DNA from 3 places in the Pseudomonas sp. 20-5 genome. Region 2 is predicted to be linked to each of the others. Evidence: predicted binding sites of a transcription regulator. Region 2 holds the regulator's gene; each other region holds the start of a gene.

The links. Region 2 encodes FliA, which starts transcription of late flagellar genes. Its sites were predicted from a motif close to CTAAAGTTTNNNNNNNNNNNGCCGNTAA; they were not measured.
Region 1: the regulator FliA is predicted to act here: its motif matches at 2,390-2,417, upstream of AC1RB9_RS20165 (flagellin).
Region 3: the regulator FliA is predicted to act here: its motif matches at 4,512-4,539, upstream of AC1RB9_RS17535 (methyl-accepting chemotaxis protein).

Annotation. Positions count from the first base shown of each region.
Region 1 covers NZ_CM165584.1:4,383,802-4,394,103, forward strand. Annotated here, with positions in the region: gene fliD (flagellar filament capping protein FliD) at 1-591, opposite strand, end outside; gene AC1RB9_RS20160 (flagellar protein FlaG) at 669-1,055, opposite strand; gene AC1RB9_RS20165 (flagellin) at 1,135-2,298, opposite strand; gene AC1RB9_RS20170 (glycosyltransferase) at 2,523-6,029, opposite strand; gene AC1RB9_RS20175 (FkbM family methyltransferase) at 6,150-7,316, opposite strand; gene AC1RB9_RS20180 (LbetaH domain-containing protein) at 7,313-7,927, opposite strand; gene AC1RB9_RS20185 (aromatic ring-hydroxylating oxygenase subunit alpha) at 7,924-9,054, opposite strand; gene AC1RB9_RS20190 (acetyltransferase) at 9,072-9,704, opposite strand; gene AC1RB9_RS20195 (SDR family NAD(P)-dependent oxidoreductase) at 9,715-10,302, opposite strand, start outside.
Region 2 covers NZ_CM165584.1:3,986,456-3,996,757, reverse strand. Annotated here, with positions in the region: gene AC1RB9_RS18350 (TPM domain-containing protein) at 1-1,239, shown strand, start outside; gene AC1RB9_RS18345 (TPM domain-containing protein) at 1,272-2,615, shown strand; gene flhA (flagellar biosynthesis protein FlhA) at 2,754-4,877, shown strand; gene flhF (flagellar biosynthesis GTPase FlhF) at 4,961-6,250, shown strand; gene fleN (flagellar synthesis regulator FleN) at 6,389-7,231, shown strand; gene fliA (RNA polymerase sigma factor FliA) at 7,228-7,971, shown strand; gene AC1RB9_RS18320 (chemotaxis response regulator CheY) at 8,073-8,447, shown strand; gene AC1RB9_RS18315 (protein phosphatase CheZ) at 8,467-9,255, shown strand; gene AC1RB9_RS18310 (chemotaxis protein CheA) at 9,456-10,302, shown strand, end outside.
Region 3 covers NZ_CM165584.1:3,816,917-3,827,218, reverse strand. Annotated here, with positions in the region: gene AC1RB9_RS17555 (substrate-binding periplasmic protein) at 1-542, opposite strand, end outside; gene AC1RB9_RS17550 (amidohydrolase family protein) at 541-1,575, shown strand; gene AC1RB9_RS17545 (DUF3859 domain-containing protein) at 1,644-2,120, shown strand; gene bosR (biofilm oxidative stress transcriptional regulator BosR) at 2,294-2,734, opposite strand; gene AC1RB9_RS17535 (methyl-accepting chemotaxis protein) at 2,840-4,465, opposite strand; gene fabB (beta-ketoacyl-ACP synthase I) at 4,620-5,837, opposite strand; gene fabA (3-hydroxyacyl-[acyl-carrier-protein] dehydratase FabA) at 5,849-6,364, opposite strand; gene AC1RB9_RS17520 (ATP-binding protein) at 6,553-8,508, opposite strand; gene AC1RB9_RS17515 (ABC transporter substrate-binding protein) at 8,505-9,263, opposite strand; gene AC1RB9_RS17510 (TonB-dependent receptor plug domain-containing protein) at 9,435-10,302, opposite strand, start outside.

The DNA of each region.
Region 1 (10,302 bases), 400 kb from region 2:
GCCCTGGACGAACACGTCCTTGCCGGCGCCGGAATCCTTGCCGGTGAAGACCAGTCGCGAGGTTCCGTCTCCAGGGTTGTTGACGATGTTGGCGGTAATGCCCTTGTCCTTCAGCTGCGCGTTGAGCGAGTCGCGCACTTCGGCGAGGGTCGCGCCCGCCGCGACGTTTACCGTGACACCGGCATCGTCGGCACCCTGCTTGATGGTCAGGGTTCCGCCGGAAGTGGTCTTGTAGCCATCGGCAAACGACGCGGTGGCCACCTTGCTGACGCTGGCCAGCTGGGTCACTTCGAGCTTGTAGATACCCGGCAGGGCGTCCTTGGTGGCGGTGGCGGTGGCGAACTTCTCGTCGCTGGTGCTCGCCGAGCGCTTCTGGAACAGCTCGGGCTTGTTCAGCTCCTTGAGGATGGTCTGCAGGTCGGAGATCGCGCTCTTGAGCTGGCCGATGCCGGTGAACTTGGCGGTGGTGTCGCTTTCCAGACGCTTGAGCTGCGCCTCCTTCGGCGCCTTCTCGGCCGCCACCAGGGTGGAAACGATGTTCTTGATATCAAGGCCCGAGTTGTAGCCGTTGATCGTCGTACTGTTCGCCATCTTGCTTCACCTCGTCAGCTCATTGACGCTTTGTCCTTCCAATTCCAACAGACACTCAAAAGACGTGCCAATTCCGCTCAGGCTTCCGCCTTGAACAGCAGGCTGCGCGCTTCGTCCAGTCGCTCTGCCAGGCGCAGGGCCTCTTCGGAAGGGATTTGCCGGATGACTTCTCCGGAAGTCGAATCGGTCACCTTGACCACTACCCGCCCCGTGGAGTCGTCCAGGCTGAAACTCAGATCACGACGGATGCTCTGGGTGAACTTCTCGATGGAGGAAACCGCCTCCTCGACCGCAGCGCGTTGCTCCTTGTCGCCCATCCTGACGTCGCCCGTCCGTTGCGCGCTTGCGCTGGCGGCCGCCTCGCCGGCCTGGCCGGCCGGGCGTGCGCCATCGGAAGAAGACGCCGAGCCGAACAGCCGGATTACCGGAGCAGCCGTCGAATTGTTGACATTGCTGACGTCCATCGTCGCTACCTCTCAATGAGATACGAGGGGAAGCGCGCCAGCGCTCCCCCTCGTGACTTCACCTTGACCTCGCCGAAGCTTAGCGCAGCAGGCTCAGAACCGACTGCGGCAGCTGGTTGGCCTGAGCCAGGATCGCGGTGCCGGCTTGTTGCAGCACTTGGTTCTTGGTCAGGTTGGCGGTTTCGGCTGCGAAGTCGGTGTCTTCGATCCGGCCGCGAGCAGCCGATACGTTCTCACCGATGTTCTTCAGGTTGTTGATGGTGTTGTCGAAGCGGTTCTGCACCGCACCGAGGTCGGCACGCTGGGCGTCGATCTGCTTGATCGCCTCGTCGATCACCAGCACGGCGGACTGAGCGCCCTTCGCGGTGGAGATGTCGATCTTGGCGACGGTGTCGTTAGCCTCGGTGAACGTCGTGGTGCCTGCCGCGGTGCCTGCGCCGGTGCTGCCGGTGTCGGTGATGGCTACGCCGGAAACCGCACTGGTAGTACCATCCGCACTAGCCTTGGACACGTAGCTGATCTGCGCGCCGTCGGTGAAGGCACCGATGCCGACGTTGGCGTCGTTGACCGCAGCGGCGATCTTGGCAGCCGCCTGCTCGGCGGTTTCGTTGCCCTTCATGTCGACCTTGACGTTCACGGCGCTGCCGCCGGTGATGCCGATCGCGATGTCGACGGTGCCCGAAGCGGTTGCAGCAGTGACCGCGCCGCCGCCGTCAGCCTTGAAGTAGGTGCCGTTCAGCGACTCTGCGCTCATCTCGTCGATGCCGACGCTGATGATTTCGTTGGCGGCCGAACCCACCTGGAAGCTGGCGACGCCGAAGGAACCGTCGAGCAGCTTGCGGCCACCGAAGGTGGTGGTGTTGCTGATACGATCCAGTTCTTTCTGCAGTTGCTTCACTTCGCCGTTCAGAGCGGTACGCTCGGAGTCGCTGTTGGAGCCGTTGGCCGACTGCAGGGACAGGTCACGCATACGCTGCAGGATGTTGGTCGACTGCTGCAGGGCGCCTTCAGCGGTCTGCGCCAGGGAGATACCGTCGTTGGCGTTCTTGGTAGCCACGTTCAGGCCGTTGACCTGGCTGGTCAGACGGTTGGCGATCTGCAGGCCGGCGGCGTCGTCCTTGGCGCTGTTGATGCGCGAACCGGTGGACAGACGCTGCAGCGAAGTGTTCAGCGACGCGGAAGAGTTGTTCAGGTTCCGCTGAGTGTTCAGCGAAGCGATGTTGGTGTTGACGGTCAAGGCCATCTTGATGCCCTCCAAGGACGATATGTTTGCCTGAGCTTGCGACCTCGGGTGGGCATCGCCCAGGCACCCCTAAAGTTCGCATTCGTGATCTTTATCGGCGCTTCCCTGGGGAGCTTTAGGTTTTTTTTTGACCATCCTCGTTTTTCATGCATCGGCCCCGTCGGAGGGGTTCGCGCAAGGCCTCCCGAGCGCTGCGGACAGCGACGGAAAGCCCCGCCGGCCGCTCAGTCCGGCATCCAGGCACGATACCAGGCGCGCAAACGCTCGCCGTCGAGCATCCAATCCGCCAGCACCCGTTCGCGCAGGTTATCCCCTGCCCTGGCTGCGGCATCCAGGTCGCGGGTATGCATGCGGATCGCCTCCACCCAGTCGCGGAAACGGTTCTTCACCCGCGTCACCGGCAGATCGTCCTGGTAGCAGCGCACGTCGCTGCAGACCACCGGGAAACCGCAGGCGCCGTATTCCAGCAGGCGCAGATTGCTCTTGCACTCGTTGAACAGGTTCTGCTCCACCGGCGCTAGCGCCAGGTCGAGATCGAGAGCCGCCAATGCCCGCGGATAGCGTTCGATAGGCACCCCCGCATGCACTTCCCTGACGAAGGGACGGATGGACGGCGGGCACATGCCGAAGAACACCCAGTCGACTTCGTCGGCCAGTTCCCGGACCACATCGGCGATCAGTTCCAGGTCGCCGGTATGGCTCGAGCCGCCCGCCCAACCGACACGTGGCCGCTCGCCGCGCCGCCGCTGCGCCCGCAGCCCCTGCCACCACCCCACCGGCAGGCGGTTCTCGATCACCCGGATATCCGGGTGGAGACCGGCGAAGGCCTCTGCCAGGGCCGGCGTCGACACCACGAAGCGGTCGACGTAACCCAGCCCGCGACGCAACGTGCGCAAAATGTCCTTCGGCAGGTGCTGGCGATGGGCGCTCTTGAGGGGCACGTTGGGCAGATAGTCGTCCAGCTCGTAGACCTTGAAGGCCCGCGAGAACGCCTGCATCCGCCGCATGGCCTCGAGACGCTCCTCGCCGACCTGGCGCTGCAGCACCAGTACGTCCGGGTCGTAGCGCTCCAGATCGGCCACGTGCATCAGGCCGATCGACAGCGCGCCATCGATGGATGCCGACTCGCGCAACGCGCTGAACGGCTGGATCACCCGGTAATGGCCGCAGCCGAACAGGTCGGCGGGGTGCGCCAGGACAGTGGGCAAGGGCCGCCACCCCTGCAACGGGCGCCAGGCCAGCTGCGGGTCGGCCAGCTTGAAACCGCCTTCGGCCTGCAACGAAAAGCCCGGGTTATAGGCGGGATCGCGTGCCAACAACGGTAGCCAGCGCGCGTACAGCGCATCTTCTTCCTCGACGCTCGCCGCCGTCGTGGCAGGCGCATCGAGCAACAGCCGCGCACGCGGCGTCCATACGTTCAGGTAGCCCGCCTGGACCGCCCGCAGGCAGATGTCGACATCGTCCCAGCGCGTCAGCGCCTCGTCGAAACCGCCCAATTCGAGGAACAACTCGCGGCGCATCAACAGGCATTCGCCAGCCACCGCCGAGTAGTTCTGGTCCACCTGCAGGCGCTGCAGGTAACCGGCGTCCTCGTGCGAACGCCCTTCGAAGGCCCGCCCGGCCGGTCCGCACAAGCCGAGCAGCCAGCCGGCGTGGCAGACCCGTCCGTCCGCCGCCAGGAGCTTGGCGCCTACCGCGCCGACTTCCGGACGCTGGCCATGGTTGAGTAACTGCTGCAGCCAGTCCTTGTCGAGGATGCCGCTGCCGGCATCGAGCCAGAGCAGGAATTCGCCGCGCGCCCGGGACGCCGCCAGGTTGCGCAGAGCCCCACGGGACAACTGCCCATCGCCTCGCAGCACCCGCACCTGCTCGACACCCATGCCTTCGACGGCGAGCAGCCATTCGCGAACGTCGGCCGCTTCGCCACCCTGTTCCAGCAGAAGGATCTCGTAGTTGGGATAGGCGGTATTCTCCAGCACGGTTTCTACGCAACGCTGGAGCTGCGCCAGGCGCTCCCCGGCCAGCACCAGGATGCTGACCGGCGGTTGCCCGGCGTGGCCGTAGTCCAGCTCGTAGCGCCCCGGCAGCCGGCTTCCGACTGTCGCCTGCGCGTAGCCACGGGCACGCAGGTGGCCTTCGATCGCCGCACGCTCGGCGGTGCTGTCCTGCAGGCGCAGCGCTGGGCCAGACAGCAGTGGCTCGCTGATGTGTCCGATACAGCCCAGGCCCCGCTGCTCGACGAGACGCAACTGGTAGGCCAGCTCGAAAGCCTCGCCGGCGGTCTCGTCGAATCCGCCCGTGGCAAGCAGCGGCTCGCGGCGGAACAACCAGTGCCGGGACAGCCCGGCGGGGAAACTGAGCAGAAGGTCGAGATTCAGGTCCGGGCGCAACGCCGCGCCCAGCTCGCCGTCATCCAGGCGCATGAGTTCGTCGGCGTACACCGCCTGGCAGCTCTCCGGTGCCGCCAGCAGGTCCAGCGCCGCCACCAGCAGGCCGCTGACAGCGAATTCGACACCCGCTTCGACCAGGAGCAACCAGTCGGTATCAAGCCGGGCAAGCGCCTGGTTGATCGTCGGCACCGGCCCCACCTCTGGATCGAAGAGCATCGCTCCGTTCCGCGGACTCGTGCCCAGCGGCGCGAACAGGTGGCTCTCGACACGTGGATACAAATTGACGTGCTCCAGGCTCTGCAGGGTACGCTCCACGGCCTCGGTATCGCCGTGGGCATCGAGCACCAGCACCGCGAAGCGCGGCCCACCACCCTGCTCCTGCAGGAATCGATCGATCAGCACCTTCTGCACCGCATCCGGCCGCCGCGCCTCCAGCCAGGTCGACAGCGTGACGCTACCGAAGCCCGCCGCCCGCCTCAGCGCGGCGAGCAGGTTGACCGGCTTGAAGACACGGGCGTCCAGGCGGGTGATCGGTGCCACCCGGACGAAGCGGTTGTCGCCGGCCTGGCGATACCAACCCAGTTCGCGGATAGCCAGGCGGAAGTCGGCATGGCCCTGCTCGCCGATACCGGGCTGGTCGCGCCCGATCTGGCTGAACTGCTGGCGGGAGACGCGGAAACGGGTCAGCGGCCGCGACAGGAACGCCAGGTCGCCACGCTGTAGCAACTGCGCACACATGGCCAGGTCGCCGATCCAGTCGATGGCCCGGCCGTTGAGCATCATCAGGCGCTCGCAGATCTGCAGCAGCGCATCGCGCCGGGCCATCAGGCAACTGGGTTCGCCGATGAAGTTGATGGTGTGGTCGGCGAGGAACGAGACCAGCTCGCGACCGTCGATCAGGACGTCGCCGGCGAACGGGAAGCAGGTCGCCAGGATGTCCGGCAGCGGCTGCCCTTCCTCGTCGATACGCAACCGCCGCGACGAGGCCAGGACCACGTTCGGCTCGCGCTCCATCGCTCCCACCAACGCCTCGACGCATTCGGGAAGCAACACGTCGTCGTCGTGGAGAAACTTGACGTACTCGCCCTCCGCCAGGCGGATGCCTTTCGCCGTGCTGCCCAGCTCGCCGAGGCGCGTCTCGTTACGGAAGTAGCGGATCGGGAACGCCGCGGAGGCGCGCTTCTGCTCGACCAGCGTGGCGACCCGCTCGTCGCTGCTGTCGTCGCAGATGATCAGCTCCAGGGCCGGATAGGTCTGCCCGAGCACGCTGTCGAGGGCGTCCTCGAAGTACTCCAGCTTGTAGGTCGGCATGACGATGCTGACACGAACGTTCGCGCTCATTGAGCCATTCCTGAGTAATTGGTGCAGCGCATGGTGATCGGAAGGGCCGGGCCATGGCCCTTCGTGTCGCCGCTCCCGGTCTCGACTCCCCGCGGCGGAGCATCTGCTCCGACGAGCGCGTCAGCGCCCTTCACGAAGAGCATCGGGCCAGTCGACATAGAGAATCGTGTCGTAGAAATACAGCGAGTAATGGCGCAGGCGCAGCCGGGCTCCCGCAGCGATCCCGTCGATCGCGGCGACGATGTCCAGCAGGTCCTGCACATGGTGGTAACAGGTGATGGCCATGCGCGGCCGGCACTCGTCGATCAGCCGCGCGGCCCCCCGCAGAACCCGTGCCTCATGGCCTTCCACATCCATTTTCAGCAAGGTCATGACATCGAGGACATCGTCGAGCCGCACGCACGGCACCTGCACGGTGCCGTCTATCTCGACCCTGCTTCCCATGGTACCGTGGGCTGCGAATGCGAGATGGCCGCCGGTATCGGACACCGCCTGGTTATGCAGATGGAGACCGACACTTCCAGCAAGCGACGCATGCATGAGCCGGTAATTCGCCGGATCAGGCTCGAAGGCATGGATCGAAGCATATTCATGACGAGCCGCCAGCATGAACTTCTTCACCGTATCGCCATCGTAGGCACCGATATCCACGTAATGCTCGTCGCTTCGCAAGACGATCGGATGCTCGGGGCCCCGGTACAGGGAAAAGTATTCCTGCTCTCCCGGACACAACACGTCCAGCAACGCAGCGCGGTTGCCGTCCAAACGCAGGCGCATGATGGCTTCCAGGGTCTTCCGGCTTCGCTCGTCGGCCAGGCGCTCGCGCAGCGAGACGAACTCGGCGTGATACTGCATCGCCAATTCGCGAGTCAGCGCGCCGGTCTGGTAGACCAAAGGAATATCCAGCAGGTAGAGAAGCTCGGGCAGATCGAGGGTGATGCATTGCGCAGTCTTCGCCAGGTGATCCAGCGTCAGCCAGGTAGGCAGCGAATAGGCACAATTCACCGCGGGTTTCCCTGCGTGGCATGGTTCCTTCAACTGGGCGGTAGGAATCACTTGGTCGAAACCATCGGGAACGCTATTGCTGGCGAAAAGCACATCGTCCACAGCAATCAGGCGAACCCCAGGCAGACGCTGCGACAAACCGGCAACCACCTGTGAGCGGAACACCCCTCCAAGATAGGAACTAGGCACCAACACCAATAGATATCCGCTCCGTTCGCATCGCGAAAGGAAGTCCGCCTGCGTCATATCGTTTCCCGCCATCATCGACAGCTCCCCGCTCATAGGATGCGTGCCCCATCGGGCATGAGTTCATCGTAAAAGGAGTAATTAGGCAGTTCCCGGGGAAGCCTGCCCGGCAACAACCATTCGCAGTGTCGCCCCACCCGGGTGTCGGCGAGCGCGACGCTGCCCGCACCCAGCGTGCTGCCCTGGCCGATCTCCACTCGCCGTCCCAACTGCACGCCAGCGAGCAGCGTGCTACAGGTTCCGACCCGGCAGTCCTCCTCCACCAGGACCTGCAGCTCCAGCCAACTGCCAGTGCCGATGCGGGCACGACCGGCGAGCACGCAACCGGCGCCGACGAACACGTTGCCCAGCAGTCGCACGCCTTCGCCGACGATGGCCTGAGGCGAGACGATATCGAATAGCCGGTAGCCCGCCAGGCGGATGTCCGCGATGAGCTTGTGGCGGGCGTAGTTCACCGCCCGCTCGTCCAGCGCCACGAATACTTCGCTTTCCGCAGCGGGATAGCGTTCGAGCAGAGGCGCAATATCGAAGTTGTGTCGATCCGCAGCATTCAGCTCCAGGACCCGGTGTTCCAGTCCCCGTGCCCGCGCGGTACTGTCCGCCCGTTCGAGCGCGCGCCCTTCCCCGACGATGATCGCCTGCTTCATGCCCTCTCCCCCAGTACCTGCGCGCGATACCACAGATGCTGGCGCACCAGCTGCACCTCGTAGTCGCCGTGCATGAACGGCGGCGAATGTGCACCCAGTCCCTCCTGGAGGCGTTCCAGGACCAGGGCGTCCTCGCCGATCACGTTACGCTCGCCGCGAATCAGGGTGCTCAGCAAAGCGCTGAAATCGGTCTTCGGATCCTTGCGCCGGGCAGTCATCATCCACAGGTGGTAGTCGGTCTCGCCGGGTGCCACCGGATCGTACTGCTGGAGCAGGAAGTGCTCGCCACGGACGCTGCAGAAGTTCACGTTCGGGTAGATGAACCAGTTGTAGTAGGCGTGCTCGTCGCCGTAGCCCTCGCAGAGGTCGGAGAACCAGCTCTTGTAGGGCTGGATCGGCGCCTTGGTGGGGAAGCTCAGCGAACGCAGCTCCGGCGTTTCGCCTTCCTGCAGCAGGCGCAGCACCTCGGATGGCACCGCAGCCTCGCGTGCCAGACCGCGCACCGGGGCGGTCATCACCGGGAGGAAGGTCTTCGGATGGACGAAAGGAACATGGTTGTAGTCCTTCACGTTCTCCATGTTCAGCTTCCAGTTGTAGCGCACCTTGTGGCAGCTGTAGATCAGCCGCGTATCCAGGTGCGAGGAGACCTCCCGCAAGGTTTCCAGGAATCCATCGTCGAACTGCTCGCGCAGCGGCAGCGGGTCGTCCGCCAGGTTGACGAACAGCAGTTGCCCCACCTCTTCCAGGTGCAGCTTGCGCAAGCCGATCCGCGCCCGCTCCTCGGCGCTGAACTGGTACAGACTGGAGTTCGGAATGCCCTGTAGCTGCCCCTCGGCGCCGAACGACCAGGCATGGTACGGGCAGACCAGCGGTCGCTGGCCGGTGCATTCGGTCTGGATCGCCGACAGACGATGCGGACACTGGTTGAGAAAGGCCCGAATGCCGGACTCGGTACGCTGCACCACGACCGGCACGCCGGCGATCTTGCGGGTGAAGAACTGGTTGCGCTCGCGCACCATCGAACTGAAGCCGACGAAGATCCAGAGCCTGCCGAACAGCCTTTCGCGCTCCAGCGCGAGCGTCTGCGGCTCGGTGTAGTGCGCTGCGTCCAGCGCATGGCGAGTCATGTCCACATCCACAACCTTCACTTGCTGAAAATAACCCGGGCCGGATTGCCGACCACGGTCTGTCCGGCCGCCACGTCCTTGAACACCACCGCGCCCATGCCCACCACGGCGTCTTCGCCGATACTGACGTCGCGGGCGATCATCGCCCCGGAGTTGATCACCGCACGATCGCCCACCTTCACGTAGCCGGCCAGCAGGCAGCGCGGGCCGATGTGTACATAGTCGCCGATGACCACGTCGTGGCCGAGCATGGTTTGCTGGTCGATGAAACCGTAGGCGCCGATACGGCAGTCCACGCCGCTGCTCACGTCGTAGCCGAAGAAGGTCGGGCCGTAGCTGGTCCGCACGCCAAGGGTGCAGCGGGTGCGGATAGCGACGAACTCGGCGCCCTTCGCCAGCAGGCATGCGACCTGCTTCTGGCGACTGAGCGGATCGCCGACCGCGGCGACGAACAGTTGGTCAGGCTCCGCGACGAAGCTCTCCGGATACCCGAGCCACGGGTAGTAGAGCGACTCCGCGACCGCGTCGGGGCCGCGCTCGTCGAGAAACCCGCCGATCACCCAGTCGATGCCGTGACCGTAGTCGACCTGCAGCTGGGCCAGCACCTGACGCCCCAACCCACCGGCGCCGAGGATGATGATCCTCTTCATTGCATCGTCCTCAACTGATGGTCAGGCCGCCGTCCATCACCAGGGTCGTGCCGGTCACCCAGCGGCTGGCATCGGAAAGCATGAAGATAGCGGCGTTGGCGATATCCTCGGGCTTGCCGAAGCCCATCGGGTGGTTGCTGCGTTGACCGTCCATCGAACCGACCGTCTGGGTGGCTGCATCCAGAAGCGGTGTTTCCACCAGTGATGGAGACAGGCAGTTAACCCGGATGTTGCGCTTCACCACTTCCATGGCCAGGCAGCGGGACATGGCGATCAGAGCGGCCTTGGTTCCCGAGTATGCCCCCACTCCGGCAACCCCGATGTGGGCGGCGATGGAAGCGATGAACAGGATCGAACCGCCGGGCGCTACCAGGTTGCGCTTGAGCAACGCCTGGGTAAGCAGCATCGGCGAGTCGACATTGATCGACTGGACTTCATGCAAGTGCGCTTCGGTCATCATCCGCACTGGACACAGACGGGAAATACCGGCGCTATGCACCAGTCCATGGATTTCGCTGTCGACAGCCGCTACCACCGCAGCGCGCTCCTCGGCTACCCGAAGATCGGCCTGGACAGCACGGTGCGGCAGCTCCGAGAT
Region 2 (10,302 bases):
CGTATTTTCCCGCCTGTCCTCCTGTTGCTCGCCCTGGCCTGGCTGCTGCCCTGGATGCCTGCGCACGCCGAAGCGCCGGCGGAATGGGTCGCCTTGCCCCTGTCGGAGCGGGTGGTGGATGCCACCCACACGCTGGACGAGGCGACGCGCCAACGCCTGGTGGAGAAGCTCGAGGCGCTGGAGCGGCGACGCGGTGCGCAGATCGCGGTGGTGATGCTGCCGACTACCGGTACCCTCGATATCGAAGCCTTCTCCGACAAGTTGTTCCAGGCCTGGAAGCTCGGCCGCAAGGCGGTCGACGACGGTCTGCTGCTGGTGGTGGCCAAGGATGACCGGCGCATGCGCATCGAGGTCGGCTACGGCCTGGAGGGTGCGGTGCCCGATGTGGTCGCCGGGCGGATCATTCGCGAGCGGATGGCCCCGGCATTTCGCGAGGGTGACTACGCCGGCGGGATCGAGGCCGCGGTGGACGAGCTGATCCGCCTGGTCGACGGCGAAACGCTGCCGGCGGCCGCGTCGTCGGGTGCGCCGAAAGTCTCGCTGGGGCCATTGCCGGCGGAAGCCTGGGCGCTGCTGGTCGCCTTCATCTACGGATCGTTGGCCGGAGTGCTGTTGAGTGCCCGGGCGCTGCGCTGGCCCTGGCTGCTCGGCGGGGCGCTGCTCTGCTGGCTGTTGGGCACGCTGGCCGGCGCTTCCGGCGAATGGATGAGCGTGCTGCTGGTCGCTCCGCTGTGCATGCTGGTCGGCGGCGCGACCTTCGGCGCGCTGTGGACGGTGCGCCCGGCCTTCTACCTGGTGATCGGCGTACTGGTCTATGTAGCCCTGCTCGGGCTGGCGGCGCATTGGTTCAGCGCGGTGTCCTTCATCTACGGCCTGCTGTGGCCGGCCGGGGTGCTGATGCTGGCGGTTCTCTGCTGGTCGAACTACCGCCTGATGCGCTCGCTATGGCGCGAGCGGCGGAAAAGTTTCCACCGCCGACTGTGGGCGTTGCTGGCGGCCTACCTGCTGCTCGGACTGCTGTCCGGTGGCCTGGACGCACCGCTGGTCTGGCTGGCCCTGCTACCGTTCCAGCTCATGCTCGGGCTGCTGGTGTTCGGCCAGGTACGCCTGAGTGGGGGGGGTGGAGGCTCGTCGGGAAGCTCCGGCGGCGGTTCCTCCTCCTCTTCCTCCTCGTCGTCCGGCGGCTTTTCCGGGGGCGGTGGTTCCAGCGGCGGAGGCGGTGCCTCGGGCAGTTGGTAATGGGTTCCCATTCATTTCATTCGGAGACAAGGATGTCTGCAATCACGCGTTATCTCGCCATGCTTCGGCTGTTCGGCATGCTGCTCTGCGCCGCCGCGATTCCCTCCGTTGCCACCGCGACGGTGCCGGTCACCGTCGCGGTGGCAGCGTCCGATGTCGAGGAGGGGGCCGTGGAGGCATCGGCGGTCGGCGCCGAGGCCGAGGCAGCGCGCGATGCGGGCTACGAGTCCGCGGAGGTTCCAGCGCTGGCGCGGCGGGTGACCGACCTTACCGCGACCCTCGACGCCGCCGAGCGTGCCCGCCTGGAAGCTTCGCTGGCCGCGCTGGAGGCCCGGAAGGGTGCCCAGGTAGCGATCCTGATGGTGCCCAGCACCTATCCGGACAGCATCGAGGCCTATGCGACGCGGGTCTTCGAGGCGTGGAAGCTGGGGCGCAAGGGGATCGATGACGGCGTCCTGGTGCTGGTGGCGAAGGACGACCGGCGCATGCGCATCGAAGTCGGTTATGGCCTGGAAGGAACGATCACCGACATCGATGCCGGGCGGATCATCCGCGAATACATGACCCCTGCGTTCCGTCAGCAAGACTACGCCGGCGGCCTGGAAGCGGCGGCGCAGCGCCTGGTACGACTGATCGACGGCGAGGCGTTGCCGCCGCCGCCGCGCGACCCGCTGGAGCCCGGCGCGGTACGGCAGACCCTGGCTATCGCATTCCTGCTCGGCGCTCTCGGCGGGGTGGCGCTGCTGGTACGTCCGCGCGCCTGGTACTGGACCCTGGGGGCGGTAGTGGCGCTCGCTGCGGCGTTGGCACTGGGGCGGCACTGGCCGGCAGGGGCGATGGTGGCGCTGGCGGAGATGGTGGCGGTCCTGGGCGTCGGCTTCGGCGCGTTGCTCAAGTATTCGCGCGGTGCCCGCTGGTTCTTCGCCATTCTTGTGCTCTATGCGCTGGGGCTGTTCTGGGCCTACCGCCGTTATGGCCTGCCGGTGCTCCATTACGGATTGGCCGTGCCGCTTTCGCTGGGGCTGACCCTGCTGATGCTGGCCGGTGCCTGGCAGGGGCTGCGCAGAGGACGGCGCTGGGCCTACCTGCCGGGCCTGCTCGGCCTGCTGCTGACCCTGGCCCTGGAGTGTCTGCTGTTGCTGGTGGACGACCCGCTGAACAGCATCGAGGCGCTGATCATCCTGCCCGCCGCTTGCCTGCCGCTGCTCATCGGTTGCAATTTCAGCGCCGGCGGCTCGGGGGGAGGGCGTCGACGCGGCGGCGATTACGCTAGCTCATCGGGTTCCTCGTCGTCCAGTTCGTCCAGTTCGTCTTCGGACTCGTTCTCCGGCGGCGGAGGCTCGAGTGGCGGCGGTGGCGCCTCCGGTAGTTGGTGATTGGCGAAAACCCTTTTCAATCAATGAATTGAAAAGTTGGAACGGTTCCTGCAATGACCCGCCCGACGCGCATTCCGGCGTCAAAAGTTTGTTCGGCGCCCACCTACGGGCGCCATACGCAGGGCAGGGGAGTCGAGAGTGGATCGCACGCAACTGATCAGCAATGTGCGCAGCAACCTGGCGGGACTGGGGCGCGGCAGCCTCGGCGTGCCGGTCCTGCTGCTGGCCATGCTGGCGATGATGACCCTGCCGATCCCGCCATTCCTGCTGGACGTGCTGTTCACCTTCAACATCGCCCTGTCCATCGTCGTCCTGCTGGTCTGCGTGTACGCCCTGCGGCCGCTGGACTTCGCCGTGTTCCCGACCATCCTGCTGGTGGCGACCCTGTTGCGCCTGGCGCTGAACGTTGCCTCGACCCGCGTGGTGCTGCTCCACGGCCACGACGGCCATGGCGCCGCAGGCAAGGTGATCCAGGCCTTCGGCGAAGTGGTGATCGGCGGCAACTACGTGGTCGGGGTGGTGGTGTTCGCGATCCTCATGATCATCAACTTCGTGGTGGTGACCAAGGGCGCCGGGCGGATTTCCGAAGTCAGCGCGCGCTTCACCCTGGATGCCATGCCCGGCAAGCAGATGGCCATCGACGCCGACCTCAACGCCGGCCTGATCGAGCAGGAGGAAGCCAAGAAGCGCCGCAGCGAGGTGGCCCAGGAGGCCGACTTCTACGGTTCGATGGACGGTGCCAGCAAGTTCGTCCGCGGCGACGCCATCGCCGGCCTGCTGATTCTCTTCATCAACCTGATCGGCGGCGTCGCCATCGGCATGATCCAGCATTCGATGTCCTTCGGCGACGCCGGCAAGGTCTACGCCCTGCTGACCATCGGTGACGGCCTGGTGGCACAACTGCCGTCGCTGCTGCTGTCGACTGCGGCGGCGATCATGGTGACGCGGGTCTCCAGTTCCGAGGACATGGGCCAGCAGGTCAACCGGCAGATGTTCGCCTCGCCCAAGGCGCTGGCGATTTCCGCGGCGATCCTGATCGCCATGGGCGCCGTGCCGGGCATGCCGCATGTTTCCTTCATCGGCCTCGGCGCCCTGGCCGGTGCTGCCGCCTACTGGATCTGGCACCGGCAGAACAAGGCCAAGCAGGTCGCCGAGCAGGAGGTGCAGCGCCAGCAGGAGCTGCTGCCGGCGCAGCGCGCCCAGGAGGTCAAGGAACTGGGTTGGGACGACGTCACCCCGGTGGACATGGTCGGCCTGGAAGTCGGCTACCGGCTGATCCCGCTGGTCGACCGCAACCAGGGCGGGCAACTGCTGGCGCGGATCAAGGGCGTACGCAAGAAGCTGTCCCAGGAGCTGGGCTTCCTGATGCCCTCGGTGCACATCCGCGACAACCTCGACCTGCTGCCCAACGCCTACCGTCTGACCCTGATGGGGGTCAGCGTGGCCGAAGCGGAGATCTATCCCGATCGCGAGCTGGCGATCAACCCCGGCCAGGTATTCGGCAGCCTCAACGGCATCGCCGGCAAGGACCCGGCCTTCGGCCTGGAGGCGGTATGGATCGAGCCCGGCCAGCGCGACCAGGCGCAGTCGCTGGGCTACACCGTGGTGGATGCGAGCACCGTGGTCGCCACTCACCTGAACCAGGTGCTGCACAAGCACGCCCACGAGCTGCTGGGCCATGAAGAAGTGCAACAGCTCCTGCAATTGCTCGCGCGCAGCTCGCCGAAGCTGGCGGAAGAGCTGGTGCCGGGGCTGATTTCCCTGTCCACCCTGCTCAAGGTCCTGCAGGCGCTGCTCCAGGAGCAGGTGCCGGTGCGCGACATCCGTACCATCGCCGAGGCCATCGCCAACGTCGCTCCACGGAGTCAAGATCCCGGCGCGATGGTCGCCGCGGTTCGCGTCGCGTTGTCCCGCGCAATCGTGCAAAGCATTGTCGGGCTTGAGCCGGAGCTGCCTGTGATCACGCTCGAGCCGAGGTTGGAACAGATTTTGCTGAACAGCATGCAGAAGGCCGGACAAGGCTCCGAGGACGGCATGTTGCTGGAGCCGGGGATGGCCGAGAAGCTGCAACGCTCGCTGATCGAGAGCGCGCAACGCCAGGAGATGCTCGGTAAGCCGGCGATCCTGCTGGTTGCCGGACCGATCCGCTCGATGATGTCGCGCTTCGCGCGGATGGCGGTGCCCAGCATGCATGTGCTGGCCTACCAGGAAATCCCGGACAACAAGCAAGTCACCATCGTCGCGACGGTGGGACAGAACTGAACGAGGGCTGCGCCGGCTCCAGGGCTGGCACACCGGGCAACCTGAGGTTGCCGGCAAGACTACTGAACTGAGGGGTTCGGGCAATGCAAGTCAAACGCTTCTTCGCCGCCGATATGCGCCAGGCCATGAAACTGGTCCGCGACGAACTGGGTCCGGACGCCGCGATTCTCGGCAACCGCCGGGTCGCCGGCGGCATCGAGCTGACCGCGGCGCTGGATTACCAGGCCCCGCCGGCGCCGAGCAAGCCCAACCCGGCGCTGGAAGTGGAGCTGCGCAAGACCCAGGCGCGGATCGCCGAGGCGCGCGCCGAGTTGACGGCGCGTCCGGCGGAAAACCAGCGCAAGGACCGTCAATTGTTCGCCGAGGAGAAGCCGGCGCGTCCGACCCTGGCCGAGTCCATGACGGCGGCGCAGGCCAAGCCCCAGGCGGGCGGCCAGACCCTCGAGGCAATGCGTTTCGAACTGAACGGCCTGCGCGAGCTGATCGAGGTACAACTGGGTTCCATCGCCTGGGGCCAGTTGCAGCACCAGCGTCCGCAGCAGGCCAATCTCTGGCGGCGCCTGCAGCGCATGGGCTTGCCGGCGGAGCTGAGCAAGCCGTTGCTGGAGCGGGTCGCCGCGGTGGGCGATACGCGCCAGGCCTGGCGCATGCTGTTGGCGCACCTGTCGCGTGCCGTGCAGACCCCCGAGCAGGACCCGCTCGACGCGGGCGGCGTACTGGCCCTGGTCGGCCCGGCAGGCGCCGGCAAGACCACCACCCTGGCGAAGATGGCCGCGCGCTACGTCCTCAAGTACGGCGCCCAGAGCCTGGCGCTGGTGAGCATGGACAGCTACCGGATCGGCGCCCAGGAGCAGATCAAGACCCTCGGTCGGATCCTCAACGTACCGGTGACCCTGGTCGATCCCGGCCAGTCGCTGATCCAGGCCCTGGCGCCGCTGGCGCGCAAGCGCATGGTGCTGATCGATACCGCCGGCCTGCCGGCCAGCGACCCGGCATTGCGCATGCAGCTCGAGGCACTGGCGTCGCCGAGCCTGAACGTGAAGAATTACCTGGTGATGGCCACCACCAGCCAGAGCCAGGTGCTCAAGTCGGCCTACCAGACCTATCGGCACTGCGGGCTGGCGGGTTGCATCCTGACTAAGCTGGACGAGGCGGGCAGCCTCGGTGAATCGATGGCGCTGGCTATCGCCCAGCGTCTCCCGGTAGCCTATCTGGCGGATGGGCCGCGGATTCCGGACGACCTGCAGGTGGCGCGCAGTCACCAACTGGTCAGCCGGGCGGTGAGCCTGCAGGCACCGGAAGAGCCCAGCGAGGACGCCATGGCCGAGATGTTCGCCGGGCTCTACCAGCAACCGGCGCGGCGTGCCGGCTGAGGACGTGGGAAGAACCGCGCGTGGCGCGGGTGACGGAAGCGAAGGTGGCTTCCGCCGGGCCGGGAGCGATGGCGCATCGTTCCCGCCAATACCGGAGAGCGCTGGAAGGGGCGTTCCGGGAAGACGACAACACAAGGTATGAAGCAGATGGGTAGCATGCATCCCGTACAGGTGATCGCAGTAACTGGCGGCAAGGGCGGCGTCGGCAAGACCAATGTGTCGGTGAACCTGGCACTGGCTCTGGCCGATCTCGGCCGTCGCGTCATGCTGCTGGATGCCGACCTCGGCCTGGCCAACGTCGACGTCCTGCTGGGACTCACGCCCAAGCGCACCCTGGCCGACGTGATCGAGGGACGCTGCGAACTGCGCGATGTCCTCCTCCTCGGTCCCGGTGGCGTGCGCATCGTTCCCGCGGCCTCCGGCACGCAGAGCATGGTGCACCTCTCGCCGATGCAGCATGCGGGGCTGATCCAGGCGTTCAGCGATATCAGCGACAACCTCGATGTCCTGGTCGTCGACACTGCCGCCGGGATCGGCGATTCGGTGGTCAGTTTCGTCCGCGCCGCGCAGGAGGTGCTGCTGGTCGTCTGCGACGAGCCGACCTCGATCACCGATGCCTACGCCCTGATCAAACTGCTCAACCGCGACCACGGCATGACCCGCTTCCGGGTCCTGGCCAACATGGCCCACAGCCCGCAGGAAGGACGCAACCTGTTCGCCAAACTGACCAAGGTCACTGACCGTTTCCTCGACGTCGCACTACAGTATGTAGGTGTCATCCCTTACGACGAGTCGGTACGCAAGGCCGTGCAGAAACAGCGAGCCGTATACGAGGCATTCCCCCGCTCGAAGGCGTCCCTGGCCTTCAAGGCGGTCGCGCAGAAGGTCGATAGCTGGCCGCTGCCGGCCAACCCGCGCGGGCACCTGGAGTTCTTCGTCGAACGACTGGTCCAACACCCCGCGACAGGTTCGGCCGTATGACAGCGGCCTCTGGAGTGCGTATGTATAGCAAGGCGCAAGCGCAGAACTCCCAGGAGCAACTGATCCAGCGTTACGCACCACTGGTCAAGCGCATCGCCTATCACCTGCTCGGCCGCCTGCCGGCCAGCGTGCAGGTGGAGGACCTGATGCAGGCCGGCATGATCGGCCTGCTCGAGGCCGCGAAGAAATACGACGCCGGCAAGGGCGCCAGCTTCGAGACCTATGCCGGCATCCGCATCCGCGGGGCCATGCTCGACGAGGTCCGCAAGGGCGACTGGGCGCCGCGTTCGGTGCACCGCAACACGCGCATGGTGACCGACGCGATCCGCGCGATCGAGGCGAGAACCGGACGCGACGCTAAAGATCACGAAGTTGCTGCCGAACTCCAATTGAGCCTCGAAGATTACTACGGCATCCTCAGCGACACGCAGGGCAGCCGTCTGTACAGCTTCGACGACCTGTTGCAGGACGGCGAACATGGATTGCCGGAAGACACCAGCCTCAGTCACAACGAACCGATCCACGGCCTGCTCGACGAACGTTTCCAGGCGGCCCTGGCGGATGCCATCGCCAAGTTGCCGGAGCGCGAGCGCCTGGTGCTGGCGTTGTATTACGACGAGGAACTCAACCTCAAGGAGATCGGCGAGGTACTGGGCGTCAGCGAATCGCGGGTCAGCCAGTTGCACAGCCAGTGCGCCGCGCGTTTGCGCGCGCGCCTGGCCGATTGGCGGTCGGCCTGAACCGGCCTCGACCGCAGCTTGTAACCGTTAACGCAAAAGAATGTGTGGCGCGTCCCCTGGGGCGCGCTCTGGTCTGTACGGAGGTTTACTTGGACAAGAACATGAAAATTCTCATCGTGGACGACTTTTCCACGATGAGACGCATCATCAAGAACCTCTTGCGGGACTTGGGCTTCACCAATACCGCCGAGGCCGACGACGGCACCACGGCGCTGCCGATGCTGCACAGCGGCAATTTCGACTTTCTCGTCACCGACTGGAACATGCCGGGCATGACCGGCATCGATCTGCTGCGCGCGGTTCGCGCCGACGAGCGCCTCAAGCACCTGCCGGTGCTGATGGTCACCGCCGAGGCCAAACGCGACCAGATCATCGAAGCTGCCCAGGCCGGGGTCAACGGCTATGTGGTCAAACCCTTCACCGCTCAGGTCCTGAAGGAAAAGATCGAGAAGATTTTCGAGCGGGTCAACGGCTGAAGCCGGCCAAGAGGGTGTCATGGTGCTTGGTAACGATTCCACGGGCGACGAATTCGAATCGACCCTGAAAAAACATGCGCGCGAACTGGTGGACTGTCTCGAACGGGGGCACTTCCAGCAGGCGGTGCAATTGATCCAGGAGCTCAGCCAGGCCAGGGACCGTGGCCTCTACCAGGAAGTGGGCAAGCTGACCCGCGAACTGCACAACGCCATCGTCGATTTCCAGATCGACCCGCATTCCCCCCACGCGCAGGAAATGTCGCAGATCGCCGATGCCACCGATCGTCTTTCCTACGTGGTGGAAATGACCGAGAAGGCCGCCAACCGGACCATGGACCTGGTGGAGCAGAGCGCCCCGCTGGTCAACCAGTTGGGCGACGATTCGCGGGAGCTGCACCAGGAGTGGCAACGCTTCATGCGCCGGGAAATCGACGCTGACGGCTTCCGCGAGCTGGCCAAGCGCATCGAACAGTTCCTCGTGCGCAGCGGCGAGAACGCCGGCCAGTTGTCCTCGCAGCTCAATGACATCCTGCTGGCGCAGGATTACCAGGACCTGACCGGCCAGGTGATCAAGCGTGTCACCAAGCTGGTCACCGAGGTCGAGAGCAACCTCGTGAAGCTGGTCTGGATGGCCGGCCAGGTGGACCGTTACGCCGGAATCGAGCACGACCACGTGAGCATGCGCCACCAGGCCGCGCTGGAGCGTTCGGCCAAGGGCGAGGGGCCGCAGGTCGCCGCGGAAAAACGAGAGGATGTGGTGTCCGGGCAGGATGACGTGGACGATCTGCTGTCCAGCCTGGGTTTCTGACCCGCCCGGCTCAAGACTGCGGCATCGCTGCCGTTAAGTAAGCATTGAACGCTGGCATCCGCGGGCTGCTGGCACAGCCTTCGTCATGCCGGTGATCCCGGCGGGCGGGCTGAAGTCGGTCCGGAAAGCCGGGCCGGTATTTCCGGCAGGACAGCGGTCCTGCCGATCCTTTCGAGTAACACGTCTCTGGGAGCAGCCGAATGAGCTTCGACGCCGATGAAGAAATCCTCCAGGACTTCCTGGTTGAGGCCGGCGAGATTCTCGAGCAATTGTCCGAGCAACTGGTCGAGCTGGAGAGCCGGCCGGACGATATGGACCTGCTCAATGCCATTTTCCGTGGGTTCCATACGGTCAAGGGCGGTGCCGGCTTCCTCCAGCTGAACGCGCTGGTGGAATGCTGCCACATTGCGGAAAACGTCTTCGATATCCTGCGCAAGGGCGAGCGGCGCGTCAGCTCCGAACTGATGGATGTGGTGCTGCAGGCGCTGGATACGGTCAACGCGATGTTCGACCAGGTGCGCGAGCAGTCCGAACCGACCCCGGCGACGCCCGAGCTGCTGGCGGCCCTTGCCCGCCTGGCCGAGCCCGAGGGCGCCGAGCCCGCGGAACCTGTGCAAGCGCCACCGGCGGCCGTTCCGCCAGCCGAGCCTGCGGCGCCGCCGGAAGCGCCCGCGCAGAGTGCCTCCAGCGATATCACCGACGACGAGTTCGAGCAGTTGCTGGATGCTCTGCAGGGCGACGAAGCGCCGGCCTCCGCCGTTGCAGAAGCGCCCGCGGCTCCCGCTGGCGACGAGATCAGCGACGCCGAGTTCGAGGCGTTGCTCGACCAGTTGCACGGCAAGGGCAAGTTCGTCCCGCCGGCGGTCTCGGCCGAGCTTGCGCAAGTCCCCGCCAAGGCGGTCGAGCCGGCCGCGGCTGCCGCTGGTGACGATATCAGCGACGACGAGTTCGAGGCGCTGCTCGACGAACTGCACGGCAAGGGCAAGTTCGGCGATGTCCCGGAAGCCGCCGGCACACCCGCCGCACCGGCTGCCGCGGCTCCAGCGG
Region 3 (10,302 bases), 170 kb from region 2:
AGGCTCTCGTAGTTCTGGCTGGTCTTCACCTCCAGGCCGTTGGCGCGCAGGATCGGTGTGTCGGCCCAGTCCTGGCGCTGGCCGAAGCGCAGGCGGCGGAGATCGTCGAGGGTCCGCGCCGAGGCCAGGAGATCCTTGTTGGCGGCGCTGACCAGGGGGATGCGCCAGCCGATCAGGCCGCGATAGATCGGAATGCGGATCGGCAGCAGGGTCTCTTCCAGGTCGTCGCGGGACTGCGCCCACATCACCTGCAGGCCCGGATCGTCCTGCTCCAGGCGCAGTTGCGCACGGGACTGCGGCATGGGCTGCGCGCTGGGCTCCAGGCGGTAGTCGCCGCCGCTCCTGGCCAGCGCCAGTTGCAGCAGCTCGACGACGTAGGGTTCGGGGTTGCGCCCTTCGGAGTGGCGCGGATAGATCACCCGTTCGCCAGCCCCGGCATGCCAGGCCAGCAGGCCGAACAGCAGGGCCAGCCAGCGGAGCGGCGAACCCTGGCCGAGCGGCAGCGGTCTATGTTCACTCAGGCCTATCAGGAGGAATGCCATGGCTGGCCCCCGTACGCGTGCCCTGTTTTCGACATTGTTCGCCCTGTCCCTGGTGACATCCTTGACCCATGCCAGGGATTATCGCTACAGCGACGCTCACGTGCACTATGTGGATTTCTTCCAGGAAAGCGAAGGCATGCCGCGGCTGCTGGAGGCGATGGACAAAGGCCGGGTCGACCATGTGATGCTCAGCGGCGTCGCGGTCGCCAAGAAATGGCACGAGGACGAGCCGAAGCGGCCGCGCTACTACGCTGGTGACGATGCCGGAGCCTATTGGTACAGCGCCACCGACGTGATCGTGGCGGCGGCGGTGAAATCCCTGCCAGCCGAGCAGCGGCGGCGCGTGCATCCGTTCCTGACCGGTTTCAACCCGACCGACAAGAACGCCGACGCGCACATCCGTCGCATGCTGGAGCTGGACCCGGGACTCTGGCAGGGCATCGGCGAGATCTTTACCCGTCACGACGACCTCACCGCGCTGACCTACGGCGACGTGCCGAGGGCCAACAACGAGGCGCTGGCGCGGGTCTATCACCTGGCCGCCGAATTCGACCTGCCGGTGTTGCTGCACGCCAACGTCACTTCCAAGCGCGAACGCAACCCGCTGTACCTGGCGGAAATCGAGGAGCCCCTGCGCAATCACCCGCATGTGCGGTTCATCTGGGCCCATGCCGGGACCAGCATGGAGATCCATCGCCACCAGAAGAAACTGGACTTCCTCCTGCCGACCCTTCGGCGTCTGCTACAGCGCTACCCGAACCTCTACATCGACCTGTCCTGGTCGGTGTTGCGCCCGTACCTGCTGGACGAGCAGGGCAAGCCCGATCCGCAGTGGCTGGCACTGGTCGAGCGGTTTCCGCAACGCTTCATGCTCGGTTCCGATGTGGTCGGCCAGTTCGACAGCCTGCCCGAGTTGATGGCGAGCTTCGATCCGTTCCTCGACGCCTTGCCCGAGCAGGTCGCTCGCCAGGTGGCGCGGGACAACTTCCTGGCGGTGCTGCCGCGCCAGCCCGCCGATCCGCGAGGCGAATAACCCGGATTCGTCATCAGTCTGTCATGCCGGCGTCATAGGCTCGCGCCAGTCCCATCCAGGAGTGAGTCATGTCCTTCATCCGTTCTTGCATCAGTCGTTCCGTCTTCCTGCTCGGCGCCGGCGTCGCCGTGGCGGCGCAGGCCGAGGTGCGTATCGACGGCCCCATCGAATATGGCGTGTTCGAAAGCCGCTACCAGGATTTCCAGCCCGGCGAACGGGTATTGACCCGTGGCGAGCAGAACATCCAGCAGACCACCGAAGTCCCGGCCAAGCTCGGCACCAAGTTCGGCATGCGTTATCAACTCAGCGGCAAGCAGGAAGGCGATACGCCTTTGACGCTGCTCTACCTCACCCCGGGCGTGGTCACTCCGGATGGTCAGCGGCATGACAAGTTCGAAGTGGTGCAGAAGCTGGTGCCGGGCGCGCCGACCGATGTCATGGCCTACGAATTCACCGAGCCGCACGAAGTGGTGAAGGGCGAATGGCGGTTGATGGTGTTCCAGGGCGATCGCCTGCTGGCGGAGAAATCCTTCGACGTGCGCTGAGCGCGAGCCATGCAAAGCGCTGGTTTTCTTGTGTGGCGTGGATAACGCGGGGGCGCCATTCGCTCTACCGGGCAAGGGTTGCCTGCGTGCGGTAGGGCGGATAACCGCCTGCGGTTATCCGCCGTTTGGGCGGCGTACGAACGGATGCCGACGGTAGCCTGTTCGTCCTTCGATCAGTCCCTGCTGACCCGGGTATCTTCCGCGGCGAGCGGACTGCCGTCGCCGGCGCGTACCTGCAGGCGCGGCACCGGCTGGCCGCTGTCGCGCTCGACCAGGCGGACATGGGATTCGTCCGGGGCGAAGAAATAGTCCTCGCCCCACTGCCGAATCGCCACCAGCAGGGGGAAGAGCGCGCGTCCCTTGTCAGTCAGGCGGTATTCCTGGTGACTGCCGCTTTCGGCCGGGACCGCCACCATCACGCCGTGCTCCACCAGGTTGCGCAGGCGCGCCGCCAGGATGTTCTTGGCCAGGCCGAGGCTCTTCTGGAATTCGCCGAAGCGCGTCAGTCCTTCGAAGGCATCGCGCACGATGAGCATCGACCAGCCGTCGCCGATCACGTCCAGCGGGCGGGCGACTGGACAACTGGCTTGCTTGTGGCTGGTGCGCTTGACCATCTGGGCGGCTCCGGAGGGGGAGAGGATCGGGTTTCATGGTAAAACCCGGGCTCCACGCTGGGCAACCGGAGGAAGTGCGCCGCCGTGAGACGGCGCACGGCATGGTCAGACGACGAAGCGGGTGACCATGTTGTTCAGGTCGATGGCCAGTTGCGACAGTTCCTGGCTGGCGGCTGCGGTCTGGTTGGAGCCGGCGGACGTCTGCAGCGAGATGTCGCGGATGTTCACCAGGTTGCGGTCGACCTCGCGGGCCACCTGGGCCTGCTGCTCGGAGGCGCTGGCGATCACCAGGGTACGCTCGTTGATCTGGCCGACCCGCTCCGCGATCTCGTTGAGCGCCAGGCCGGCGGCTTCGGCGATCTCCAGCATGTTGCGGGCGCGTACGCTGCTGCTGTCCATGGCGCCGACCGCGGCGCCGGTGCCTTCCTGGATGTTGGCGATCATCTGCTCGATCTCGCGGGTGGATTCCTGGGTGCGATGGGCGAGGGCGCGAACCTCGTCGGCGACCACGGCGAAACCGCGGCCCTGCTCGCCGGCGCGAGCCGCCTCGATGGCCGCGTTGAGCGCCAGGAGATTGGTCTGTTCGGCGATACCGCGGATTACGTCGAGGACCTTGGAAATGTCCTGGGCCTTTTCCGCCAGGCCGCCGACCAGCGCCGAGGTATTGTCCACTTCTTCGCTCATCAGGCGGATCGCCTGGACCGTCTCCAGTACCCGCTGGCGTCCGTTCTGCGCCGATTGCTCGGAGGCGGACGAGGCGTCCGAGGTGGAGCTGGCGTTGCGCGCCACTTCCTCGACGGCGGCGGTCATCTCGTTGACCGCGGTGGCGGCCATCTGGATTTCGTCGTTCTGCTGGGTCAGCGAGCGGTTGCCCTGCTCGGTGACGGCGCTGAGTTCCTCCGCGGCGGAGGCCAGTTGGGTCGCCGAGCTGCCGATCTGCTGGATGGTCTGGCGCAGTTGTGCCTGCATGCCCTGGAGGGCGACCAGCAGCTTGGCCGGTTCGTCGCGGCCAGAGGTGTCGATGCGGCTGGTGAGGTCGCCGGAAGCGATCACCTCGGCCACTCGCAGCGCCTCGCCGATCGGTTGGGTGATGCTGCGGGTGAACAGCCAGGCCAGTACCACGGTAGCGAGGCCGGCGACCAGCAGTACGCCGATCACTGCGGCGAAGGCGCTGTCATAGACCTCATCGGCCGTGTGGCTGGCCTGGCTGGCGCCCTTGACGTTGAAGTCGATCAGCGCCTGCAGTTGCTGCTGGGTGGCGCGGTACTGGTCGAGCAAGGTGCTTTCGGTGTACTGGCGGGTCTCTTCCAGCGGCTTGCTGCGCGACATCTGCACCAGGGTCTGCTGGCTTTGCAGGAGCGTCTGCCGGGTAGCCAGGTAGCGCTCGTAGATCGAGCGCTCGTCGGCACCACTGATCAGCCGTTGGTAGGCGCCCTCGCGATCGGTCAGTTCCTTGCCGATTTCCGTCATGCGGCTTTCCAGGAAGCGCTTGCTGCTATCGTCCGCCGCCAGCACATGGGCCAGTTGCACCTGCCGCAGTTCGGCGAGTAGAACGTTCAACTCGGCGCTTTCGCGGACGCTAGGCAGCCAGTTGTCGCTGATGTCCGAAGAGGCTTCGTTGAGCGAACCCATCCGGTTCAGGGAAAAGATGCCGGTGATGACCAGCAGAGCGGTGATCAGGGCGAAACTCAGGGCGGCACGGGTCGCGATGGGCATACTGCGCAAAGACATGATGGCGGATTCCAGGGGGCAGGAAGAGGGACGGGGCTGACCAGTACTATCGGCAGGCAGGGCGGGAGGTTTAGCCCGTTCATGCAGTCCGGGTAAAGAAACGCTGGGTACAAAAAAGCGCCCCGGAGGGCGCTTCATGCGGCGATGGAGGGAATCAACCCTGCCAGCGCTTGAGGACCAGGGTGGCGTTGGTGCCGCCGAAGCCGAAGCTGTTGCTCATGACGGTATCGAGCTTGGCGTTCTCGCGGGTCTCGCGGAGAATCGGCAGGTCGGCCACTTCCGGGTCGAGTTCGTCGATGTTGGCGGAGCCGGCGATGAAGCCGCCCTCCATCATCAGCAGGCAATAGATCGCCTCGTGCACGCCGGCGGCGCCCAGCGAGTGGCCGGACAGGCTCTTCGTCGAGCTGATGGCCGGCGCCTTGTCACCGAACACTTCGCGCACGCCTCGGATCTCGGCGACGTCGCCGACCGGGGTGGAAGTGCCGTGGGTGTTCAGGTAGTCGATCGGCGCGTCGACGGTGGCCAGCGCCTGCTGCATGCAGCGGATCGCGCCTTCGCCGCTCGGGGCGACCATGTCGTAGCCGTCGGAGGTGGCGCCGTAGCCGACGATCTCGGCGTAGATCTTGGCGCCGCGCTTGAGCGCATGCTCCAGCTCCTCGACCACCACCATGCCGCCGCCGCCGGCGATGACGAAGCCGTCACGCTTGGCGTCGTAGGCGCGGGAGGCCTTTTCCGGCGTGTCGTTGTACTGGGTGGAGAGGGCGCCCATGGCGTCGAACAGGCAGCTCTGGCTCCAGTGTTCCTCTTCGCCGCCGCCGGCGAAGACCACGTCCTGCTTGCCCAACTGGATCTGTTCCATGGCCTGGCCGATGCAATGGGCGCTGGTGGCGCAGGCGGAGGAGATCGAGTAGTTGACGCCCTTGATCTGGAACGGTGTGGCCAGGCAGGCCGATACGGTGCTGCCCATGGTGCGGGTCACGCGGTATGGGCCGATGCGCTTGACGCCTTTCTCGCGCAGGGTGTCGATGGCTTCCATCTGGTTCAGGGTGGAAGCGCCGCCGGAGCCGGCGATCAGGCCGGTGCGGGGGTTGGAAATCTGTTCCGGAGTCAGGCCGGAGTCCTTGATCGCCTGCTCCATCGCCAGGTAGGCGTAGGCGGCGGCATCGCCCATGAAGCGGAAGACCTTGCGATCGATCAGCTCTTCGAGGTTCAGGTCGACCGAACCGGAAACGTGGCTGCGCAGGCCCATCTCGGCGTAGGACGGATTGAAGCGAATGCCGGGCCGACCCGCACGGAGGTTGGCGGAAACGGTGTCTTTGTCATTGCCGAGGCAGGAAACGATGCCCAGACCGGTGATAACGACGCGACGCATGCGGATAACCCTTAGAAGCTGTCAGTGGAGGTGAACAGGCCGACGCGGAGGCCTTCGGCACTGTAGATTTCGCGGCCATCGACGCTGACGGTGCCGTCGGCGATGGCCAGGACCAGCGAACGATTGATCGTGCGCTTGATATGAATGTTATACGTGACCTTCTTCGCTGTCGGCAGAACCTGACCGAAGAACTTCACTTCGCCCGAACCCAGGGCGCGGCCGCGGCCGGGGTTGCCCTGCCAGCCGAGGTAGAAACCGACCAGCTGCCACATGGCATCCAGGCCCAGGCAACCGGGCATGACCGGATCGCCTTCGAAGTGACAGGCGAAGAACCACAGGTCCGGGTTGATATCCAGCTCGGCGACCAGCTCGCCCTTGCCATACTTGCCGCCGACATCGCTGATGTGAACGATGCGATCGATCATCAGCATGTTGGGGGCGGGAAGTTGCGCGTTACCCGGGCCGAACAGCTCGCCGCGACTGCAGCGCAGCAGGTCTTCTCGGGTGAAGGCGTGTTGTTTGGTCATGCGAGCTCCTCAAAAATCCCTGAACTGCAGGGTTGTGGCGGTTCGTCCAGCGGCCGTCGCGCCGGGTTATTGTATCGGCGTCGCAGCGGCAGCCTAGTCATAGACTGTTGCGTTGCGGTGAAAGTCACAGTGTCCGGCGAACAGATGTTCACTTTATTCCCGCGTCCGCTTGCCGCCCTTGTCGTAGATCATTCCGGCTCCCCTCGTCCGGTTTCGTTCGATGTCACGGGGAGTTCCGGCTGCGAGCCGATCCAGCGTTGCAGTATGCGTTGCAATTCCGCCCGTTTGAATGGCTTGGCCAGGTAATCGTTCATTCCCGCCTGCAGGCAGTTCTCCCGATCGCCCTGCAGGGCGTTGGCGGTCAGGGCGATGATCGGTACCTGCCGGCCGTTCTCCTGGGCCCTGATTTCCCGTGTCGCCGAGTAGCCGTCGAGCACCGGCAGGCGGCAGTCCATCAGGATCGCGTCGTAGCGCTGGCGCTCGGCGCTGCGTACCGCCTGGATACCGTCGGCGACCAGGGTGACGCGATAGCCGAGGCTGCGCAACATGGCTTCTATGACTGTCTGGTTCACCGGATTGTCCTCGACCAGGAGGATTTCCTGACCGGCGGCGACCGGGGCGGCGTCGCCGGCGGCCTGCTGCCGGTGCGCCGGCGACTGCTGGAAGGGCAGCGGAATCTCCAGGGTGAAGGTCGATCCCGAGCCTTCCTTGCTCTCTGCCTGCAGGGTGCCGCCCATCCGTTCCGCCAGGGTCCTGGCGATCGCCAGGCCGAGCCCGGTGCCGCCGTAGCGTCGGGAAATCGACGAATCCGCCTGCTGGAAGGCGTCGAACATATGTTCCAGGCGTTCCGGCGAGATGCCGATGCCGCTGTCGTGCACCGCGCAGGTCAGCCACAGTACGTCGTGATCGAGAGCCTGCCACTCCAGGCTGAGATGGATGGCGCCTTCCTCGGTGAACTTCAGCGCATTACCCAGCAGATTCACCAGGATCTGTCGGATCCGCGTCGGATCGCCGCAGACCTCGATATTCTCCAGGCCGGCCTGGATCTGCAATTCCAGCGCCAGTCCGCGTTGCTGGGCGCTGTGCTGGAACACCAGGGCGGAGCCTTGCACCAGTTCCAGCAGGTTGAAGGGGATGCACTCCAGTTCCAGCGCGCCGCGTTCGATCCTTGAGAAATCGAGAATGTCGTTGATGACCTTCAGCAGGTGTTCGGTGGACTCGGTGGCCAGCGCCGTGTACTCGGCCTGTTCGCGGGTCTGCTCGGTGGTTTCCAGCAGTTGCAGCATGCCCAGCACGCCATTCATCGGGGTGCGAAGCTCGTGGCTCATCATCGCCAGGAAGTCGGACTTCGCCCGGTTCGCCTGCTCCGCTTCCTCGCGGGCGCTGATCAATTGGCTGATCGCCTGTTCCTGTTCCCGGCTCGCGCGGTCCAGCCCGCTGGCGAGATTGTTGATGTGACGGGCCAGGTCGCCGATCTCGCCGTCGTCGAGGATCGGCAGGCTGGTCTTGTAGTCGCCGCTCTGGATCGCCTCGACCGCCTGGCCCATGGTGCTGATCGGCGCCGACAGGCGCTGCGCCAGGCGGCGCGCGACGAGGAAGGTGAGGATCAGGGCGAAGGCGGCCAGCAGGGCGGCCTTCAGGAGGATTTCCTGTTGCCGCTGGCTGAAGGCGTCGTTGGACATGCCGACCACCACCCGGCCGAGGTAGTCCTCGCCGGACTGGCCGTCGCCTTCGCTGGCGCCATCCAGCAGCGGGTCGCTGGCCAGGGCGATACGCTGGCGCTGGATGGTGGAGTGGAAGATGTCGATCGGCGCGGCGTTCTGCAACGCGCCGGGCAACTGTTCGACGTACACCAGGATATTGTCGTTGCGGTCGCGTACCTCGATGAAGCGCACATGCGGGGTGTCGAGGGTGGCCTGCAGCAGCTTCTGCAGCACGGGCGTGTTGCCGGCGATCACGCCGTATTCGGCGGCCGGCGCCAGCTGGTCGGCGATCAACTGGCCGGTATGGGTCAGTTCCTGGCGCAGGTCCTGCAGGCGCGAGTAGGTGAAGTAGGCGGTGAGCAACAGGGTCAGCAGCAGCGCCGGGCCCAGGCTGATCGCCAGCATGCGGGTACGGATGTCCCAGCCGTGGCGCTGGCTCATGGTTCTTCTCCTTCGGCGAGGCGCCGGCCGAGGTCGGCGTCGCTGGCCAGGTCGATACCCAGGGAACGGGCTACCTGCCGATTGCCGAGCACCTTGAAATGCCCTGGATAGAGGCTGAGGGGCCAGTGCCTGGGCGCCTGGCCGAGCAATTCGTCGAGGGTGTCCAGCCAATCCTCCTGGTCGCTGTAGCTGCTCGCCAGGCTGCCGGCCTTGACGAAGGCTGCGGTGGGGCCGAGCAGCGCGCGGTTCTTGGCGTAGCTGCCGAGCAGCAGGCTCTTGATGCTCTGCGAGTTGTACAGCTGTTTGTCGTCGATGCCGAGCAGCAGGTCACTATTGCCGAGCAGGAACTGCAGCGGGCGCGGGTCGTCGTTGCCGCTGCTGCTGGCGACGAACAGCTGGAGCCCCTGGCTGCGGGCCTCGCGGCGAAGCTCGTCGAGGAGGAATTCGCTGTCCTTGCCGTAGAGCACGCCGATGCGCTGGATGCCCGGCAGGATCAGGCGCGCCAGGCGGAGCTGGCGGGACGCCGGCGGGTCGCTCCAGAGTACGCAGAGACCTCCGACGCCGTGTCCGCCATGTCCGTTGGCGCCTGGCAGCAGGCGCTGGCCATCGACCCGGTTGAGCAGCAGCGCCAGGGTCGGCGGCGCCCGGTGCTGGCGCAGGCGCCAGGCCAGGGCCTCGGGGCCGAGCAGGAGCAGGCGGGTGTCGTCGGCGAAGACCATCCCCTCCGCCAGGGCCGCGGGCGTGCGCAGTTCCACCTGGTCCTGCGGCCGTCGCTGCGCCAGGGCATCGCGAAAGGCGTTCACCGCGGCCCCCTGGTTGGCGCTGACCAGGACCAGTTGCGCGGCCTCGCCGACATGCGGGAGACAGCAGAAGACGAGCGCGAGCAGCGCCTGGAAAGCCCGGCGGGCGGGGCGCAAGCGACGCATCTAGAACGTCACCTCGGCGCTGAAGTAGAGCAGGTGGCGGCTGTCGTAGCGGTTGTCGGGAAACGTCAGCGGTTCGTCGTCGAGACGCTGCTGGAGCACGCCGGCCAGTTCCAGGGCGGCCTTGCCCAGGGGAATGCGCTTGGCCAGGCGCAGGTCGACGCGTTCGAAACGATGTCCATTGAGCGAGTCGTCGCCATAATAGAAGAGGGCGCTGGACCAGCCTTGGCCCCAGTCGTGCATCCAGCCGGCCGAGCCGCCGTGGCGGGCGGTCAGGCGCCGGTCGTAGCGACTGGTGGCGTCGTAGTCGAGATAGGCGTAGGTGGCGCGCAGGCGGTCGCGTAGGCCCAGGCGCCAGTCGAGCTGGCCTTCCGCGCCGGAGAAGCGGATGCGATCGCCGTTGTCGGGACTGAAGTCGACGACGCTGAGCGGATCGCTGATCAGTCCGGTGATTTCCTCGTGGAACAGGCGTACATCCACGGCCAGCCCGGTCTCGCGGAAAAAACCGTTGTAGCCGATCTCGCGCGAACGGGTGTGTTCCTTGCCCAGGTCGCCGGGGCCGTGGGCGCTGGCGAAGTAGTAGGCTTCGCTCTGCCCATAGGGCGCCGGTGTCAGGTGGCGGACCCGGTAGCGCCAGTCGACGTCGTTTTCGTACATGCCCGGTGACCGCACTGCCTCCGAATAGACCGCGCGCAGGCTGTGCTGGGGGTTGAACAGGTAGTTCACCGCCAGCCGCGGGCTGAACGAACTGCCGGAGCCCTCGACGTCTTCGAGCATCCCCCCGCCCTGCAGCAGCCAGTGTTCGCCGGCATGCCACTCCAATTGGCTGAACAGCCGCCAGATCTGGCTGCTGACCCTGCCGCCGTAGAAG